DNA from 3 places in the Paenibacillus rhizovicinus genome. Region 1 is predicted to be linked to each of the others. Evidence: predicted binding sites of a transcription regulator. Region 1 holds the regulator's gene; each other region holds the start of a gene.
What was found. Region 1 encodes Rex, which represses fermentation and respiration genes when NADH is low (regulators of the CRP and FNR family bind a similar motif). Its sites were predicted from a motif close to TTGTGAAATATTTCACAA; they were not measured.
Positions count from the first base shown of each region.

Region 1 (6,002 bases):
AGTGCTGCTCGAGGTCGTTCCGCTGCTCAGCGATTCCGTGCTCGTCGCCCATAACGTCGGATTCGACGCAGGCTTCCTGAACGCGGCGCTTGATCGCTGCGGCTATGTGCCATTCGACGGACGGCGGCTGGACACGGTCGAATTGCTTCGCATCTTATATCCGACGCTGACGACCTATCAGCTCGGCGCGGTAACGGAGCTGTTCGGAATCGCGCATGATCAGCATCACCGCGCAGACAGCGACGCCATGGCAACGGCCGAGCTGTTCGCGGCATGCTGCAGGAAGCTGGACGGCATGCCGCTTCTTACGCTTCAACGGCTTGCGCAATTGCTTGGTGACGATCTGGATGATCTAGGATGGCTGATGTCGCAATTCGCGATGAAGAAAGAAATGCAGACGTCCATCGATTTGGACGCTTACACGTATTTCCGGCAATTCGCCATGAAAGCCGGCGATTGGACGGAGGAGCAGCATCCGCGTAACGAGGAAGAGCAGGCCGCATCGGTTGCGGACTGGACGTTTCCGTCGTTCCTTGCCCATATTAAAGCGGGCATTGCCGCCATCGTACCGGGGTATGAGGAACGCGATCCGCAAAACATGATGTTCCAGGAAGTCATCGACGCCTTCGACGAAGAGCGTCATCTGCTTATCGAAGCCGGCACGGGCACGGGAAAATCGCTCGGCTATCTCATTCCGGCTCTCTTCTATGGTGTCCAGCATAACAAGAAGATAGTCGTCAGCACGCATACCATCAATCTTCAGGAGCAGCTGCGTTCGCGAGATTTGCCCCTGCTGCTTGCCGTGATGCCATATCCGTTCAAAGCCGCCGTCTTCAAGGGACGCGGCAATTATTTGTGCCTGCGCAAATTCGAAGGCAAAGTGAATATGCGCGATTTCAGCGCGCCGGCCGAAGACCGAATTACGGCGGCGCAAATGGTCGTATGGCTCAGCGAAACGGAGCATGGCGATCAAGAAGAATTGAACTTCGGCAATCGCGGATCGGATTTCTGGAACGTCGTTTCAAGCGATGCCGATTCTTGCCTGAATCGGAGTTGTCCATGGTTTAAGCGATGCTACTACCATCGCGCGAAGCAAGAAGCGAACATTGCAGACGTGGTCATCACGAACCATTCCATGCTGTTTACAGATATTCGGGCGGATCATCGCCTGCTTCCGGGCTACGAGCATCTCGTCTTGGACGAGGCGCATCACCTCGAAGACGTCGCGGGCAAGCATCTCGGCACGCAGTTGTCTTATTATTCCATCCAGCAGCCCGTATTCCGATTGTGCAAGGATGCCAGGAACGGGCAGCTGATCGCGCTGAACAGCCGACTGGCCAACGAAGGCGTGGAGCAGACTCAGAAATGGCGGGAAGAAATCGATGAAGTCGTACCGGTATTCGGCGAGCTGAGGGACGAATGGGACCGGCTGTTCGAGCTCTTGTACGGCTTGATGAACAACGGCAATGCGGGTGCGAGAAATGCGGCTCAGGACGGGACGGGTGGCAGCGAAGCGGGGCAGTTCGTTTTGCGGCTGCGCGGCGGCAAACTGCCGGAGCTGTGGAAGGAAGCGCAATTGATCGAAGAAGCGGTTCACGGCTATCTGAGTCAGATCATCCGTCCGCTGGACAAAGTGTTCGCCGCGATCAAAGAAGAGCTGGACGATCCCGGCATCGCGGCGCTCGTCACGGATTTGAGCGGAACAGTCAAAGATTTAGCCAGGGCTCGCGAAGACTTGCGCCAGTTTATTAAAGCGGATAAGTCGGATACCGTCTATTGGCTTGAAGCGAACAGCAACTCGCGGGCTAAATCCGTGCAGCTGTATGCGGTGCCGGCGGATGTGAGCAGCCAGCTGCGAACGTATTTCTTCGACACGAAACGAAGCGTCATCATGACTTCGGCGACATTATCGGTACAGAAGTCGTTCCAGTACGCCTGCGAACAGCTTGGCTTGACGGGCGAGGAAGAAGCGGGCCGTCTGAAGACCGTGCAGCTCCCTTCGCCATTCAACTATCGGGAACAGGCGCTCGTCATCATCCCTCGTAACTTCCCGGTGCTTAAAGGCGCTGCCGGCGATCCAATGTTCAATGAAATGCTTGTCAACTCGCTTACAGAAGCTGCGATCGAGACGAAAGGCCGCATGCTGGTCCTGTTCACGTCGTACAAAATGTTAAAGCAGGTATACGAGCCGTTGAAGGAAGCATTGGCCCAGCACGACATTCAAGTGCTCGGACAAGGCATCGACAGCAGCAACCGGAGCAAGCTGACAAGACGGTTCCAGCAGCAAGCGGCTTCCGTACTTCTCGGCACGAGCAGCTTCTGGGAAGGCGTCGATATTCCCGGAGATGCGCTGACTTGCCTGGCCATCGTCAGGCTGCCGTTCCAGCCGCCGAATCATCCGCTTGTCGAGGCGAAGTCGGAGCTGCTGCAGGAGCAGAATCAGAATCCGTTCATGAAACTATCCATTCCGCAGGCCGTTATCCGGTTCAAACAAGGCTTCGGCCGTCTGGTTCGGTCGGGGAAAGACCGCGGAATCGTTCTTATCTATGATACTCGCGTAATCGATACCTACTATGGCAAATATTTTCTCTATTCGCTACCGGGACCCAAGATTGAAACGATGCACTTGGATCAGATCGTTCCGCGCATGCGCGAATGGCTGTCTCTGCGCGAAGAAGGAGTGGAATCACCATGAAACCGATGAAAATTTCCGAAGCGGTCGTTCGCAGGCTTCCCGTTTACTTGCAAGTGCTGAACGACTTGCATATGCGGGATGTGCAGACGGTTTCATCGCAAGAACTCGGCAACAGGTTAGACTTGAATCCAGCCCAAATCCGGAAGGATCTCGCTTATTTCGGCGACTTCGGCCGGAAAGGGATCGGCTACGACGTCACGTATCTGATCGAGAAAATCAAGCAGATCTTGAAGCTGGATCAACCGCTTAACGTCGCGCTCGTCGGAGCGGGAAATCTGGGCCGGGCGCTATGCAATTACAATATGTATTTGAAGGACAATATGAAAATAACGGCCGTATTCGACGTTCATCCGTCGATGATCGGCACCTCCATCAACGGCTTGACGGTTCTGCCGATGGAAAAGCTGGCGGAGACGATCCGCGAACTGCGCATTCGGATCGGCATTATTACCGTTCCGGCCGTCGAAGCGCAGAACGTCGCGGACCAGTTCGTGGAAGCAGGCGTGGACGGCATTCTTAATTTCGCGCCGACGATTCTCCGCCTGCAGGATCAAGTGCGCATTCATTATGCGAATTTCACGACCGAGCTGATGAGCTTGGCTTATTACTTGAACGAAGAAGAGGAGAACGACGATGAATCGGATTTGGATTAAAGAGGGGACCTTCGTCACGATGGACGACGCCCGTCCCGTGCTCAAAGGACATATGGTTATCGAGGGAGATACCATTCTCTACTTGGACGAAGCACTGCCGGACCCGGCTCCGGAAGGCGCCGAAATCATTGACGGCCATGGGCTCGTATTCATGCCTGGACTGATCAATACGCACGGTCACGCTGCGATGTCGCTGCTGCGCGGCTATTCCGACGACGAAGCGCTGCAGGTATGGCTCGAGCAGAAAATGTGGCCGATGGAAGGGAAATATACCGACGAAGACGCGCGCTGGGGAACGGCGCTCGCGGTCAGCGAAATGCTTCGATCAGGCACGACGACGTTCGTCGACATGTATGATCGCATGCATATCGTAGCCGAAGTCGTGGAGCAGTCCGGCATTCGCGGCTTATTGACGCGCGGCGTAATCGGCCTGTGTCCGCCTGATGTGCAAACGGCCAAGCTGAACGAAGCAAAGCAATTCGTACAGGATTGGAACGGCCGCGCGAACGGTCGCATCCGGACCATGCTGTCCCCGCATGCCCCTTATACATGTCCGCCCGATTATATCCAGCGAATCGTCGAAGCGGCGCATGAACTGAACGTGCCGCTGCATACGCATATGTCGGAATCGGCGGCGGAAGTGCAGCAGAACGTCAACGATTACGGCTGCCGTCCCGTCGAGCATCTGGACAAGCTTGGCTTCTTCTCCCGTCCGGCGCTGGTCGCGCATGCCGTTCATCTGACGGATGACGAAATCGCGCTGCTTGCCGGGCGCGGCGTCAGCGTATCCCATAACCCGGCCAGCAACTTGAAACTGGCAAGCGGCATTGCGCGCGTGCCGGCGATGCTCGAAGCGGGCGTTACGGTCTCGCTCGGAACGGACAGCGCGGCGAGCAATAATAATTTGGACCTGTTCGATGAAATCCGCTTGGCGGCGCTTATCCATAAGGGCGTCTCCGGAGATCCGACGGCAATTCCGGCTTGGGAAGCGCTCAAGCTCGGTACGGTATACGGGGCTCGCGCGATCTGGCAGGAAGAGCGAATCGGCATGCTGAAGGAAGGCATGAAAGCCGACTTTATCGCCATTGACGCGGAACAGCCGCATTTCTATCCGCGAACGGAAATCGTGTCCCATCTCGTCTATTCCGGTTCCGGACGGGACGTGAAGCATGTGTGGGTCGATGGCGTTCAAGTCGTCAAAGAGGGCGAATGCGTATTCCTGGACGATGCATTGATTCGTGCGGAGGCGCAGCGCTGCTTTGAAAGGCTGCTGTCGAGCTAATGCGCGCCAAACAATTTAAACGGTCTCCGTTCATGACGGTTGGACGATCGATATTTCTTGGCGTAATCGTAATCATCGTGCTGCTGGTTTCGGTGAATGTCTACTACCGTTACGTGCAATCGCCTGTGTGGACGGAGCAGAAAACCGTCGAAGCGGATGCCAAACAGCGGAGCGGCCTGAAGAAAGTGACGGATTCCTATGCCTATACATGGGACGAGCCGGTTTGGGTCGTGGAAGGGAAAGACGAGAGCGACGCCGACACCTACGTTTGGCTGAAGAAGGATTCCTCCATTACGCTGCATGCAAGCGACGGCTTGACGAAGAAAGCGATTGAAGCACAGTTTCTGCAAGAGAAGCCGGATGCGGATATCGCTCATACCCGAATCGGCATTTTCGGCGGCGAGCCGGTATGGGAAATCTTCTATTCGCGCAATCAAGCGGGGAAAGTGTATCACTTCTACGATTTCTATCGTTTCCGCGACGGTTCGCTGATCGTGATGTATAAGCTGCCGTCCCAATGATGAAGGCGAACTGACAGGCAAAGCAAGATCAGCCAGTCTTCCCTGTTATTACAGGCTCCTGGAAGCAACAGTCTATGATATACTTTCGTATAGCGTGATTGATAGACGAAAGTGTACAACCTATTCTGTTGGATGAAGGGAGCTTTTTGCTATGAAAATACGTCCTTTACCGGTCGTGCTGACCGCTGTTATAACGGCCGGACTATTGATCGGCGGATGGTTCACGTACCGCAACGAAGCCGACCTGAAGCCGCTCGACCGCATTGCGACAAGCGCGCCCGGCGTTACGAACGCCAAGCCTGTCATCGGCCGCAGCTCCATTACGCTTAACTTGACCCTTGACCGGGATGCGAATCTCCGGAACATATACGATACGATTGCTACCGAAGGCGACGACATTATCGGTTCGAAAGATTTGAAGCTGAACATCGAGAAATCCGGCTCGTCCGAGAAGCTGGAAGACGCGTGGGCATCGATGCTGTTCGAAGTCGCCCAAGCGATGGATCACCGCAGCTATTCCGATATTCCTTCGGCGATGAAGCAGGCAGAGAGCAAGAATCCCGGCATTCAAGCCGTATCGGAGATGGACGATACGAACGTCTATATTACGTTGAAAGACGACAAGGCGGTTAAATATATCGTGCTTCCGCGCGTATCCAATACGATCGGGGTGTGGCCAAATGCGTAAATACGGGAAAGAGATTCTGATCGGCTTCGTGCCGGTCTTGATTTTATTTCTGCAGTTTGCCGTGAGCGTTAACGTGATTCCGTTCGTGCTGCTGGCTGTTATCGTCGGCGGGCTGATCTATATGGCAAGATCCCGCGGTCACTTGGCGACGGTAGGCGGCGAG
Region 1 is NZ_CP048286.1:962,846-968,847, reverse strand. Features, by position in the region: gene dinG (ATP-dependent DNA helicase DinG) at 1-2,695, shown strand, start outside; gene GZH47_RS04365 (redox-sensing transcriptional repressor Rex) at 2,692-3,348, shown strand; gene GZH47_RS04360 (amidohydrolase) at 3,329-4,630, shown strand; gene GZH47_RS04355 (cell wall elongation regulator TseB-like domain-containing protein) at 4,630-5,151, shown strand; gene GZH47_RS04350 (hypothetical protein) at 5,303-5,839, shown strand; gene GZH47_RS04345 (AAA family ATPase) at 5,832-6,002, shown strand, end outside.

Region 2 (6,002 bases), 2.6 Mb from region 1:
TCTGTTAAGCCGTGTTCGCGATTGAGCACGACGTGCTTGCGCCAAACCAAATCGTCCCGTTCCGGAAAATCCTCGCGGCTATGCGCACCCCGGCTCTCTTCACGGGTAATCGCGCCCTTCGTCGTCAACATCGCGCAGGTGAGCAAATTCGCAAATTCGTACTCCTCGCGCTTCGAGATGACCGAGCGGAAAATCGAGCTGAGCCGATTAAGCTCTTCGGCTCCTTTAATCAACCCATGCGCATTCCGGTTCAAGCCGGCGTAACGCACCATGATCTTCTGCAGCTTCAGCCGCTTCTCCACGACCGCTTGAATGGGAGCCTCGCTGCGCGCCAGCGAATCCATATGAAGGTGAATGTCGCCCTCGTCAAGCGGCGTCAGCGAATTGATCCGTTCGACGATCCGGCGGCCGAAGACGATCGCTTCGGACAACGAATTGCTCGCAAGCCGATTCGCTCCATGAACGCCCGTCGATGAGCACTCGCCGCAAGCGAACAAGCGGGACAAATTAGTTTCGCCGTTCAAATCGGTTTTGACGCCACCCATCATATAATGCGCCGCAGGCGCGACGGGAATCCAGTCTGTCGTTAAATCAAGCCCGAAATTCAAGCAGAACTCATAAATATTCGGAAACCGGTGTCTGACCATATCTGCCGATTCATGCGTCACGTCCAAGAACACGAACGTCGACTTCGTTGCTTCCATCTCGCTGACGATCGCCCGTGCCACGACATCGCGCGGTGCAAGCTCCAGCTGCTCATGGTATTTCTCCATGAACCGTTCGCCGCGAATATTGCGCAGCACGGCGCCTTCGCCGCGAACCGCTTCCGAAATAAGAAAGCGCGGAGCGCCCGGATAACAGAGCGACGTCGGATGGAATTGAACGAATTCCATATCGCGAATATCGGCCCCTGCACGGTAAGCCATCGCGATCCCGTCTCCTGTGGCGACTTCCGGGTTCGTCGTATAACGATACAACTGCCCCGTACCGCCGGAACATAGAATCGTCGCTTTGCCGCGCACGATAAGACGCTGCCCGTCCGGCTTCTGAACCAGCGCGCCCACGCATACGTTATCATCCGTAATCAAATCTATGACAAAATGATCGTCCCACACCTCGATGCGGGGGTTGGCCACCGCTTTCTCCGATAGTGCACGAACGATCTCGAATCCGGTGGCATCGCCGTTGGCATGCAAAATGCGCCGCTGGCTGTGCGCTCCCTCTTTGGTTAGCGCGAATTCGCCATTCTCGACATCGAACTTGGTACCCATCCGCACCAAATCTTCAACGCCCATCGTGCCCTCATGCACAAGCACGTCCACCGCTTCGGCAGAACAAAGTCCGGCCCCTGCGATCAGAGTATCTTGGCGATGATAAGCGGGCGAATCGTCCTCCGAGATGACGGCCGCGATACCGCCTTGGGCATATCTGGTGTTGCTGTCGAGCAGCGATTTCTTCGTAATCATCAATACTTCATTGTCATCGCTTGCTTTAATAGCGGTAAAAAGACCGGCGATGCCGGCCCCGATTACAATAACGTCTTTATAAATAACCGGCAGCTCCTCGAGCTGCGCGTCGACAAGGTAACGTGGAATCATAGTCGATGCTTTCCTCTCTTCGGAAAGTAGGCCGCTCATATTACTTCACCTGCAGCATGCGCTCTAAGGATAGACGAGCTTTGCTGGCGACATCTTCTGGTACGTAAATTTGCGGCTGCATCGTCTCCAGGCATTTCACGAGCTTCTTAAGATTGTTGACCTTCATGTTCGGGCAAACCAAATATTTCGTTGCAAAATGGAACGTTTTGTTCGGGCTGTCCAGACGAAGCTGATACCCGGTACCGTCTTCCGTGCCGACGATGAACTCTTGGCAGTCGGACTCTTTGCAATATTTAATAATAGCGGTCGTGCTGCCGACAAAATCGCCAAGCTCCACGACTTCAGGACGGCATTCCGGATGTACGACGAATTGCGCGTTCGGATACTTCGCCTTCATTTCTTCAACGTCTTTCACCGTCAGCATGTCATGCGTGTTGCAATAGCCTTCCCAAATAATCATCTTCTTGTCGGTTTTCTGCTGGACGTAGTGGCCCAGGTTCTTATCCGGCACCCAGATGATTTCATCGGAATCGACGGAGTTCACGACGCGCACAGCATTGGCCGACGTACAGCAAATATCCGTTTCCGCTTTGATTTCCGCGGAGGAATTGATGTAGGTTACCACTTTCGCGTTCGGATGCTGGGCTTTCAGCTTACGCAGGCCATCGACGTTTACCATGTCGGCCATTGGGCAGCCCGCGCGCTCATCGGGAATGATAACGGTCTTGTTCGGTGCCAGGATCTTGGCGCTCTCACCCATAAAGTGAACGCCGCAAAATACGATAACATCGGCATCGGTTTCCGCTGCCTTCTGAGCAAGCAGGAACGAGTCCCCCCGAAAATCGGCTACTTCCTGAATTTCGTCACGCTGATAATAATGGGCAAGTATAATGGCGTTGCGTTCTTTCTTCAGCTGCATCAAACGTTCCCGCAGTTCGCGGTTTTGCTCCGCTTTCCGCTCGAGAGCTAATGCTTCCATGGCTATTTCTCCTCTTTTCACTAACTTTGTGAACAGATGCACAAACTCTGCCAAAATAAATCGGACAATTCGCCCTTTTGCCGTTTGTGCAGCTTTATAATCGAGAATTGCGAGTCTGCGTAGGATGGCTACCGTTAGGATGCCCTCTTCTTCAAACCCTTGATTCACAGTCGGCATTACAAGTGATTAACATTTAATTTACACAAGGTCCGGTATGCTGTCAACTCACAAAAGCGGCCGTTTTGGTCGGTATTGGCAGGTTTGTGCGGATTTAAAACGCAAGCGTCCCGCAAGCTTGATTCTTCTTGGTTTCAGGCCCATCCGTTACCGATTGCGCTTATAGGCGTTCACAATCGCCGCCGGCTCCCTCTTAGCGATGGCAAATGGGTTGCAAAAAAGGAAAAAAAGAGCTGTCCGCCGCAGATCACTCTGCGAGGGACAGCCCTTCTTGTTTCGTCTATTACGACTGCGGCGTGCCGTTGTCGTTGCCGCTGTCCGGATCGATCGGAGGGGCGATATCGCCAGCTTCCTTCGATTGGATGCGCACTTTCACACCGCCGATCGTATCGATGATCGGCTCGCCTTTTGGCTCTTCGGATGCAGATACCGGTCCACCAGTAGATCCGTCTCCGCCCGTGTCTCCTGCAATCGAACCGCTCTCGATCAGGCGCTTGATTTGCTCGATTTCGAGCGTCTCTTCGCTGAGCAATGTCTGTGCAATGAGATGCACTTCTTTGCTCTTCTCGGTGAGCAGCTTCTTCGCTCTCGCGTAGCAGTCTTGAATGATGGACTGCATCTCTTGGTCGATCTCGTATGCGATGGCATCGGAGTAGTTCTGCTCATGTCCGATGTCTCTGCCCAAGAACACTTGACCTTGAGAGCTGCCGAACTGCATAGGGCCCAGCTTGTCGCTCATGCCGTATTCCATGATCATGGCGCGCACGATGCTCGTCGCTTGTTTGAAGTCGCTGTAAGCGCCTGTGCCGATTTCGCCGATGAATACTTCCTCGGCAACGCGTCCGCCAAGCAATCCCGTGATTTTATCCAACAGCTCCTGCTTGGTTGCCAGCATACGGTCGCCATCTTTAGGAAGCATGATGACGTAGCCGCCTGCTTTACCCCGCGGGATAATCGTAACTTTATGCACTTGATCCGCATGCTCCAAGAAGTAGCCGACAATCGTATGCCCGGCTTCGTGGTAAGCGACGATTCGTTTCTCGCGGTCGCTGACGACACGGCTGCGTTTCTCCGTACCGACAATGACGCGGTCGATGGCATCGTCCACTTCCAGCATGCCGATGTCTTTCTTGTTGCGGCGTGCCGCAAGAAGCGCTGCTTCGTTCAGCAGGTTCTCCAGATCCGCACCGGTAAAGCCGGTCGTACGTTTCGCGATAACGTCAAGTTTCACGTCGCGAGTGAGCGGTTTGTTGCGCGCATGGACTTTCAGTACCGCTTCGCGGCCTTTCACATCCGGGCGGTCAACCGTAATTTGACGGTCGAAACGGCCTGGACGGAGAAGCGCCGGGTCAAGAATATCCGGACGGTTCGTTGCCGCTACGATGATGATGCCTTCGTTCGCGCCGAAGCCGTCCATTTCAACGAGGAGCTGATTAAGCGTTTGTTCGCGCTCGTCATGGCCCCCGCCAAGTCCGGCGCCGCGCTGACGTCCGACGGCATCGATCTCATCGATAAAGATAATACATGGCGCGTTCTTCTTCGCGTTCTCGAACAGGTCGCGTACGCGGGAAGCGCCGACGCCGACGAACATTTCGACGAAGTCGGATCCGGAGATGCTGAAGAACGGCACGCCCGCTTCGCCCGCAACCGCGCGAGCAAGAAGCGTTTTACCCGTTCCCGGAGGTCCGTTTAGCAAGACGCCCTTCGGAATTCTTGCTCCGACGGCCGCGAACTTGCGGGGATCCTTCAAGAACTCGACCACTTCGACCAGTTCTTGTTTCTCTTCGTCGGCACCCGCCACGTCTTCGAACGTGACGCGTTTCTTCTCTTCGTTATATAGACGGGCTCGGCTCTTGCCAAAGTTCATTACTTTGCCGCCGCCGCCTTGAGCTTGATTGATAAGGAAGAAGAACAGGATGAAGATAATGACGAACGGAATGATCGATGTCAGGAAGGTCAGCCAAATGCTTTGGCCCTCCATCGGCTTGCTCTTGATCACGAATCCGTTCTTAGCCTGCGCATCGTAAACTTCCTTGACTACGAACTCTTCGACGTTGGAGTGGGTATAGAATTGGTTGGAGTCTGAGTCTGCCGGCTTCTTCCTGTACTCACCCGTAATCAAGTACGAGTACCCGTCGAATTGATATTCCAGCTTCGCGATATTGTTGTTCTGAAGTTCCGTCCTAAATTGGTCGTAGCTCAGTCCAGTGCTGGAATCGTTTTGGCTGCTGATAAATTGGAAGATCCCGACGGTCACCAAAAAAATAATCAAATAAAAGCCAGTATTGCGGATGATCCGATTCATCCCCTACCTCCTCTCAAGACGCAAAAAAATAAGTGGACCTTGCATCGGGAAGCTCCCGTAAGCGGGAGCCGTCCTGCAAGGCGAATTGCATCCTCGCTAGCTTCGTTTACTTCTCGTAAACCTCGGGCTTCAAGATGCCGATGATCGGCAAATTGCGGTATTGCTCCGCGTAATCGAGCCCATACCCGACGACGAAGGCGTCAGGGAGCACAAAACCTTTATAGTCCGCTTCCAACTCCACCTTGCGTCCCGCCGGTTTATCAAACAGCGTGACAAGCGTGATGGACTTGGCGTTGCGGCGCTCAAGCACGTCAATGAGGTAGCTGAGCGTAAGCCCGCTGTCGATGATATCTTCAACAATGAGCACGTCGCGTCCCTGCACCGAAGCGTCAAGGTCCTTGATGATTTTGACAACGCCGCTGGTCTTGGTCGATTGTCCGTAGCTGGATACAGCCATGAAATCGATCTCGAGCGGAATCGTAATGGTCTTCACCAAATCCGCCATAAAAATAAACGCGCCCTTGAGCACGCAGATAACAAGCGGATTGCGTCCCTCAAACTCACGGCTGATGGTGTCGCCAAGCTCTTGTACCTTCTGCTGAATTTGGTTTGCGTCGTAAAGCACCTCTTGAATGTCGTTCAGCAATACGGGCCCTCCTAATGTTTCTTGCCTATACTTATGAATGGTTCCATGCACCTTATTCGGACAATTGGTCAGCCGGTAAAATCCGACGCAAACTGCGCTTTCATGCGAATGACGCGTTTTGTCGAATCGGCGACTGTGGCCACGTTCGATCTCCGAATGCCCGGAATCCATAACACAAATCCATTGGCGTCGACAACAATCGGCAGCACCTCGCGGCGCGAGGGAGCAACACGATCATCAACGAACATATCTTGTACTTTTTTGGTGCCGTTTAAACCAAGCACCGCCATACGGTCC
Region 2 is NZ_CP048286.1:3,541,648-3,547,649, forward strand. Features, by position in the region: gene nadB (L-aspartate oxidase) at 1-1,598, opposite strand, end outside; gene nadA (quinolinate synthase NadA) at 1,639-2,577, opposite strand; gene ftsH (ATP-dependent zinc metalloprotease FtsH) at 3,038-5,059, opposite strand; gene hpt (hypoxanthine phosphoribosyltransferase) at 5,166-5,705, opposite strand; gene tilS (tRNA lysidine(34) synthetase TilS) at 5,774-6,002, opposite strand, start outside.
Region 2: nadA (quinolinate synthase NadA) is a predicted target of Rex. The motif match lies at 2,604-2,621, and genes of this name have one in related genera.

Region 3 (6,002 bases), 2.2 Mb from region 1:
GTTCATGCTCGAAGCCGTCAAGAGCGTATCCCATACGTCCGTCATGATCGGCGACACCATCACCTACACGATTTCAATCACTAATATCGGAACGGCTGACTCCCTGAACACGGTCGTCACCGACACGCCGACCCCAGGAGGCGCTATCGTACCGGGCAGCACAAAGGTCGGCGGCGTTCCAGTTAACGGCGATGTCCTCGCCGGACTGAATATCGGGACCGTGCCCGCCGGAGCAACGGTCGTCGTGACGTTCGACGTCTCGATCAACTTGGATCCTCCGCCGCTGGGCTTCATCGATGATTACGCGACCGTTTCGTTCACCAGCGGCGGCATTACACAGACGGCGGTATCCAATATCGTCGAAGTGATCGTCACGGAGCCGACCGTCGTGGCCACCAAGCGGGCGCTCCCTCCATTCGCGTTCGTCGGAGACGTCATTCAATACGTGTCGACAGTGACGAATAACGGTCACTACAATGCGGACGCAACCTGGTTCGATAACCTTCCGGAAGGCACGTCGTTCGTGGAGAACAGCGTGACCTTGAACGGATTCTCCATACCGGGGGCTAACCGGTTTACCGGTACGCTGCTCGGCACGATTTTGCCGCAAATCACGAACGTCATCACCTTCCAGCTGCGGGTCGAGTTCTATCCGCCTTCCGGCGTGCTGGTTAACCAAGGCAATATGCTGCTCGTGTTCCTTCTGCCGGACGGAAGGACCTTCACGGAACGGATATTCACCAACGTCGTAACCGTTCCAGTGCTCGCGCCTCCAACAATCGTCAAATCCGCCAGCGTCACCGAAGTCCTCGTCGGCGGAACAGTGACCTTCGCGGTGAACGTCACCAACCCGGGCAATACGCCGTTCGACAAAGCCGTTCTCCACGACAGCTTGCCGGAGGGACTATCCTTTGTGGATAACAGCGTCACGGTCGCAGGCAGGCCCGTTCCCGGCGCCAATCCGGCGTCAGGGATTCCAATCGGGTTTATTGGAGCGAACAGCTCCGTAACCGTTGCGTTCGAAGCGAAGGCCATCCGCGAGCCGCATAATTTGATTGCCGTCAACACGGCGAACATGACCTTCGAATACGTCGCGCCGAACGGACAGCGGGTACCGGGCGTCGTTCAATCCAATCCTGTAACGGTATTAATTAACGAGGAAGAAGAGTGAGCCGGCTGTCCACTTGTGAATAGTTTAACCTGTGGATATGTTAGCATGGTTTCAAAAAATTACGCACAGCAGCGGTTTCGCACCTGTTAGCATTGTGCATAACCCTGTTGATAAGTGGATGAATCGGCCGTTCTTCACCGAATCTTCACCGAATTTCCGGACCATATCGCATGCTTCTCAACAGCTGCGTTTCTTTCTTAACAGCTCGCCAACGCTTATCAACAGCCTCTCCGCTCGTTCTTAACGGATTCCAACGCCTTCGCAACGCAAACAACCCCGGCTCATCGCGAGCTGGGGTTGTTTGCGTTATGGATTGTGGATATTCGTACGGCTAACTGGCCTGGGACTATTAGTAAGCCAGGGAGAACAAGCCGTTGATGTGCGACAGGTAGCGCGCGTTACTTGCTTTCTTCATCAAGGAAGCAGGCGTGCCTTTCAGCTCGATGCCGGATCCGCCAACGGCGCCGATGCCGTCTTTGCGGCCCAGGCTTGCAAGCGTACCGGAGAATACCGGGCTGAACGTGTCCATTTTAGCGCCTTTGATCAATGCGCCGATGTTCGCGCCTGCCAGTTCGCCCATTTGCCATGCCAGCTGTGCTGTCGGCGGGTATGGACGGCCTTCCGGTGCGAATACGACTGCACAGTCGCCAGCCAGGAATACTTCAGGGTGCGAAGTGGATTGCAGGTGCTCGTTAACCGTTGCGCGGCCGCGGTTAACTTCGATGCCGCAGTTGCCCACGAGGGAGCTGCCTTGAACGCCGCCTGTCCAAACAAGCGTATTCGTTTCGATCGTTCTGCCGTCTTTCAGCGTAACGACGTTGCCGTTTACTTCCGTGATCGCAAGGCCTGTCAGGAATTCCACGCCGCGAGCTTCGAGGCTCGTTACCGCGCGTCCGATCAGTTCAGGCGAGAAGATCGGCAGGATTGTCGGCATAGCTTCAACCAGCGAGATCGAAACGTCCGCGAAATCCACGCCGTATTGACGGCAGATGCCCGGAAGCTCGTCAGCAAGCTCGCCGACCAGCTCGACGCCAGTCAGACCGCCGCCGCCGATAATGAACGTAGCGTCTGCTTTGTTTTTGCTTGTTGCATATGCTTTGATGCGGTCTTTAACGTGGTTGAATACGCGGTTCGCATCATGAACGGATTTCAGCGTCAGGCTGTTCTCTTGCAAGCCCGGGATGCCGAAGTAGTTCGTTTCGCTGCCCAGTGCGAGCACCAGGTTATCGTAGCGGTACGACGAACCGTTGTTCAGAGCGACTTGTTTGCCGGCAACGTCGATTGCTTGCACTTCGCCTACAACGACGTTAACGGATTTGCCTTTAAGCAATTTCTCAAGCGGCAATGCAACGGCTTTCTCGGCTACGTTGCCTGCAGCGAGACGGTGAAGCTCCGTAATGATTTGGTGCGAGGGAACGCGGTTAATAATCGTGATGTTCGCTTCATCGGTAGTCAGATGCTGGCGAGCGGACAGCGCGCTAAGCAAGCCGCCGTAGCCGCCGCCTAGAATCAGTATTTCTTTTCTCATGGGATCTCATCCTCCGTACTTCGCATAAGTTATGAATCGTCGATATCGGTTCGGTCGGTTTAGCCCTGTTTCTTTCTTTCGCCCAGAATGTCGAGGTATGCTTGGCCAAAGCGAAGCATCTTTTGCAATTCCGGATCTTTCATCAGTTTGATCATGCCGAACAAGCCGATGACGTTCTCGCTTTGCTCTGCACGGTCGTTCGCTTCGATCGCCGCGGATGCGTAGCCTTTTACTTTCTCGGTCAGCGGTTTAACGACTTCTTGAATGCCGCCCACCGTGTCTTGGATCAGGATGCGGTCGGATGCAACCTTTTGCGCCAGTTCGTACGTTTTCGTCATCAAGCTCATCATTTCGGACAGTTTAGGAAGCTGGTCCACCAGTTGTGTCAGCGCTTCTTGCACTTCCGGCTTTAGCAGTTGATCGAGTACGTCCGATTTGACGAGCGCCGCCGATGCATCTTGCTGTTCCAGGTTCGATACCATTGTTTCACTCATTGTATTGCCTCCTTCAGATGTAGTCACTCAGCTGCAATCATCCCGTCAGATGAACCGGCGTGCCGCCTAAGCGGCATGGCAAGTTTAATCCCATTAAGCGAGTAACGCGGTGAAGCATTCCGTCGTCGAAAAGGGAGAAATGTGAAAATAATCACAAGACGCTTCGAGTATGACAGCAGCCTTTCTTCTGTCTCTACTGTATCGCTTTTTTCCCGGCTCGACTATAGGTAATTGTAAAATTATTTTTATTATGACTATAAAAATAATTAATCATCCCAAGAAAGAACGCCCAACGCCGCAAAACATGCGAAATTCAGGCGCCGGACCTAGGAAAATACCACTAATCATGACTTATTCTGCTCCCTCGACGGGAAGTTTATTTCTACGCCCTGCGAATCATCAACAACGTTAAATACATATCCGGCAATAAAAAAAAACCGCAGAACGCTGGCTGCCGAAAGAGAGCCACCGGCCCGCGGCCTCGTGAATCGTACTTCTATAATCGTTATTAGGCCGTTCGCGGCTTCTGCGGCGCTGACGTCTCCTGTCCTTGCCCCTGCTTGCAGTCTATGGCCTTGGCCGTGGCTGCGGCGGCGGCCGCCAGCCGATCCAAGATTCCCGCGAGCAGCGCATGGGATGCCTCGCTTCGCTCCGTCTGCGCCGCAATCTCGGCAGCCGGTTGAATAAACGGCGCCTCCGTCAGCTCGCTTGCCCAAACGCTGAGCATCGTGCCGATGCAGACCGGCGTCGTCTCCAGATGAAACTGAAGCGCCAGCACCGTTTCTCCGTACGCGAATGCCTGATTGCCGCATGCTTCGGAACTCGCAAGACGAACCGCGCCTTCCGGCAGCGTGAACGTGTCGCCATGCCATTGGAAGCTCGTGAACGACTGCGGGACGCCTTCGAAGCAAGGATGCCGCTCCTCCGTTCGCTGCACGGCGTGCCATCCGATTTCCTTCCGGTCGTTGCGATAGACGACGCCTCCCAGCACCTCGGACAGCATTTGCGCGCCGAGGCAAATGCCGAGCACGGGCTTGCCCGCATCGATGCAGTCCCGGACGAACCGCTTCTCGCCGATCAGCCACGGATAGCGCGCTTCTTCATATACGCTCATGGGACCGCCCAAGATGACGAGCATGTCGAACGACTCCTGCACCGGATACGCAGCCAGCTCGGCAGGTAAGAGCACGCGCAGCGCGTGGCCTTGCCGCTCGGCCCATGCTGCAAGGGCACTTTCATCGTCAAATGCAAAATGCTTGCACACTAGGATGTTCATCCGTCGTCCCTCCATCGCGCATCGCTAATTACGGTCTATTAAAGGCTATGACCGTATATTAATCAATGCCGCCCGGCCTGTCAACGAAAAAAATCCATGAAAAAGATATACGAAACACATGATGAGGGACAGCAAAAAAAGACGAGCGTCAGTCGGCTCGTCTTAATGTAATCCGGTATAGTTTCAGCGGCCTTCCTCTTGCGCCGGCCGTTTCTTCGCCTGTAACTTCCGCAAACCCGCTCGTTTCGAGCTGAATCAGAATGCGCCTGGCGCTTCGCGGCATGATCATCATCTGCTGCGCCAGCTGTGTCGACGTGAGGACATCCGTCCGCGTCTTCCTCAGCACCGCTTCGATCTTGCCGAGCGTTGCCGTGCTCAGCCCCGTCCGTTCGCTGACGGTCTGCAAGCCTTCGGCAGAATAGGAGTAGGACAACTGCTCCGTCCGTCCGAGCGGCCCCGTGATCGTTTTGTCGTCGAAAGCGACCATCCAGGCGCCTTTGCCGCATTGCCGGGTTTGCATCAGCGCTTTGCCTGCCAGCAGCTCTGCTTCGTAAGCGGTGCGGCCGATGCCGATGCCGCAGGTCAGCTCCGCCCCGAGGCCGGACAGCTCCGGGCCTTCCGGGATTTGCTCGAACCCGCGCGTCACGTCCTTCAAGATGCCTCGCGTGGTGAAGATCGCATACCGGCCCGGCGAGATCGTCTTCAGCGATCCTTGCAGCCGCCGGGAGTAATCCAGCAGCGATTCGCTGACAGTCAGCTCCAAGCGGAACAGCTCGTCGGAGCCGAACGTATCCCTCGTCAAGCCCGCGTAAGGATCCGTCTCCACCAGCTGCACGGCGATCTGCGCATCCATGTACCGGAGCGTCTCCCAAGTGCGCGACGCTTCCGCCAATGCCGCCTGCACGGAAGCTTCCGTCGGAATGACGCGAAGCACGGGAACGCCGAGCGCCTTCAGCTTGTCCTGCACGTACCAGACGCAGGTGACGGCATAATCGATTGCGCCGCGGCGCCACAAGTCCGCATGGTAATCGATCAATGCCTGATACGAGCCGTCGAACGGTTTGCCGTTCAACGCGGCGCCGGTCAGCCCCAGCTCCTCCGCGACCTTCGCCAACTCCTTAGGACCGTACATGTCGAAGCTCAGCCGGCTCATGTCGACGCGCTCCCGGTAGAACAGCTGGCATAACGTCCGATATAACCCGGCGCCGCTGTAGGAGATATAGAACATCGGCTTCGTGATCCCCGGCGCCTGTTCTCGGGCCGCCCGATAGGGCAGCGGGCCGGAGAACAGCCACATGTCGACCTTCTCGGCGTTCGCCGTCACGATCGGGCCGATGTCTTCGAACCGCTCATGCGCGAAAGGCAGGCATTCGAACTCGCCGTTCTGCCGGATAATCGAAGTAATGAACGCCATCGTGTCCTCCACGCCCACGTATCCGAGCTTAATGGTCATCCGGCCCCTGCCTCCTCTCTGCGCTTCCTTTTCGCCGGGATGAATCCCCGTCGGCGCGACGCAATGCAATGCAATGCGAT
Region 3 is NZ_CP048286.1:3,121,623-3,127,624, forward strand. Features, by position in the region: gene GZH47_RS13935 (DUF7507 domain-containing protein) at 1-1,171, shown strand, start outside; gene GZH47_RS13940 (NAD(P)/FAD-dependent oxidoreductase) at 1,521-2,699, opposite strand; gene GZH47_RS13945 (helical membrane plugin domain-containing protein) at 2,759-3,193, opposite strand; gene GZH47_RS13950 (type 1 glutamine amidotransferase) at 3,702-4,469, opposite strand; gene GZH47_RS13955 (helix-turn-helix domain-containing protein) at 4,618-5,922, opposite strand.
Region 3: GZH47_RS13945 (helical membrane plugin domain-containing protein) is a predicted target of Rex. The motif match lies at 3,333-3,350, and genes of this name have one in related genera.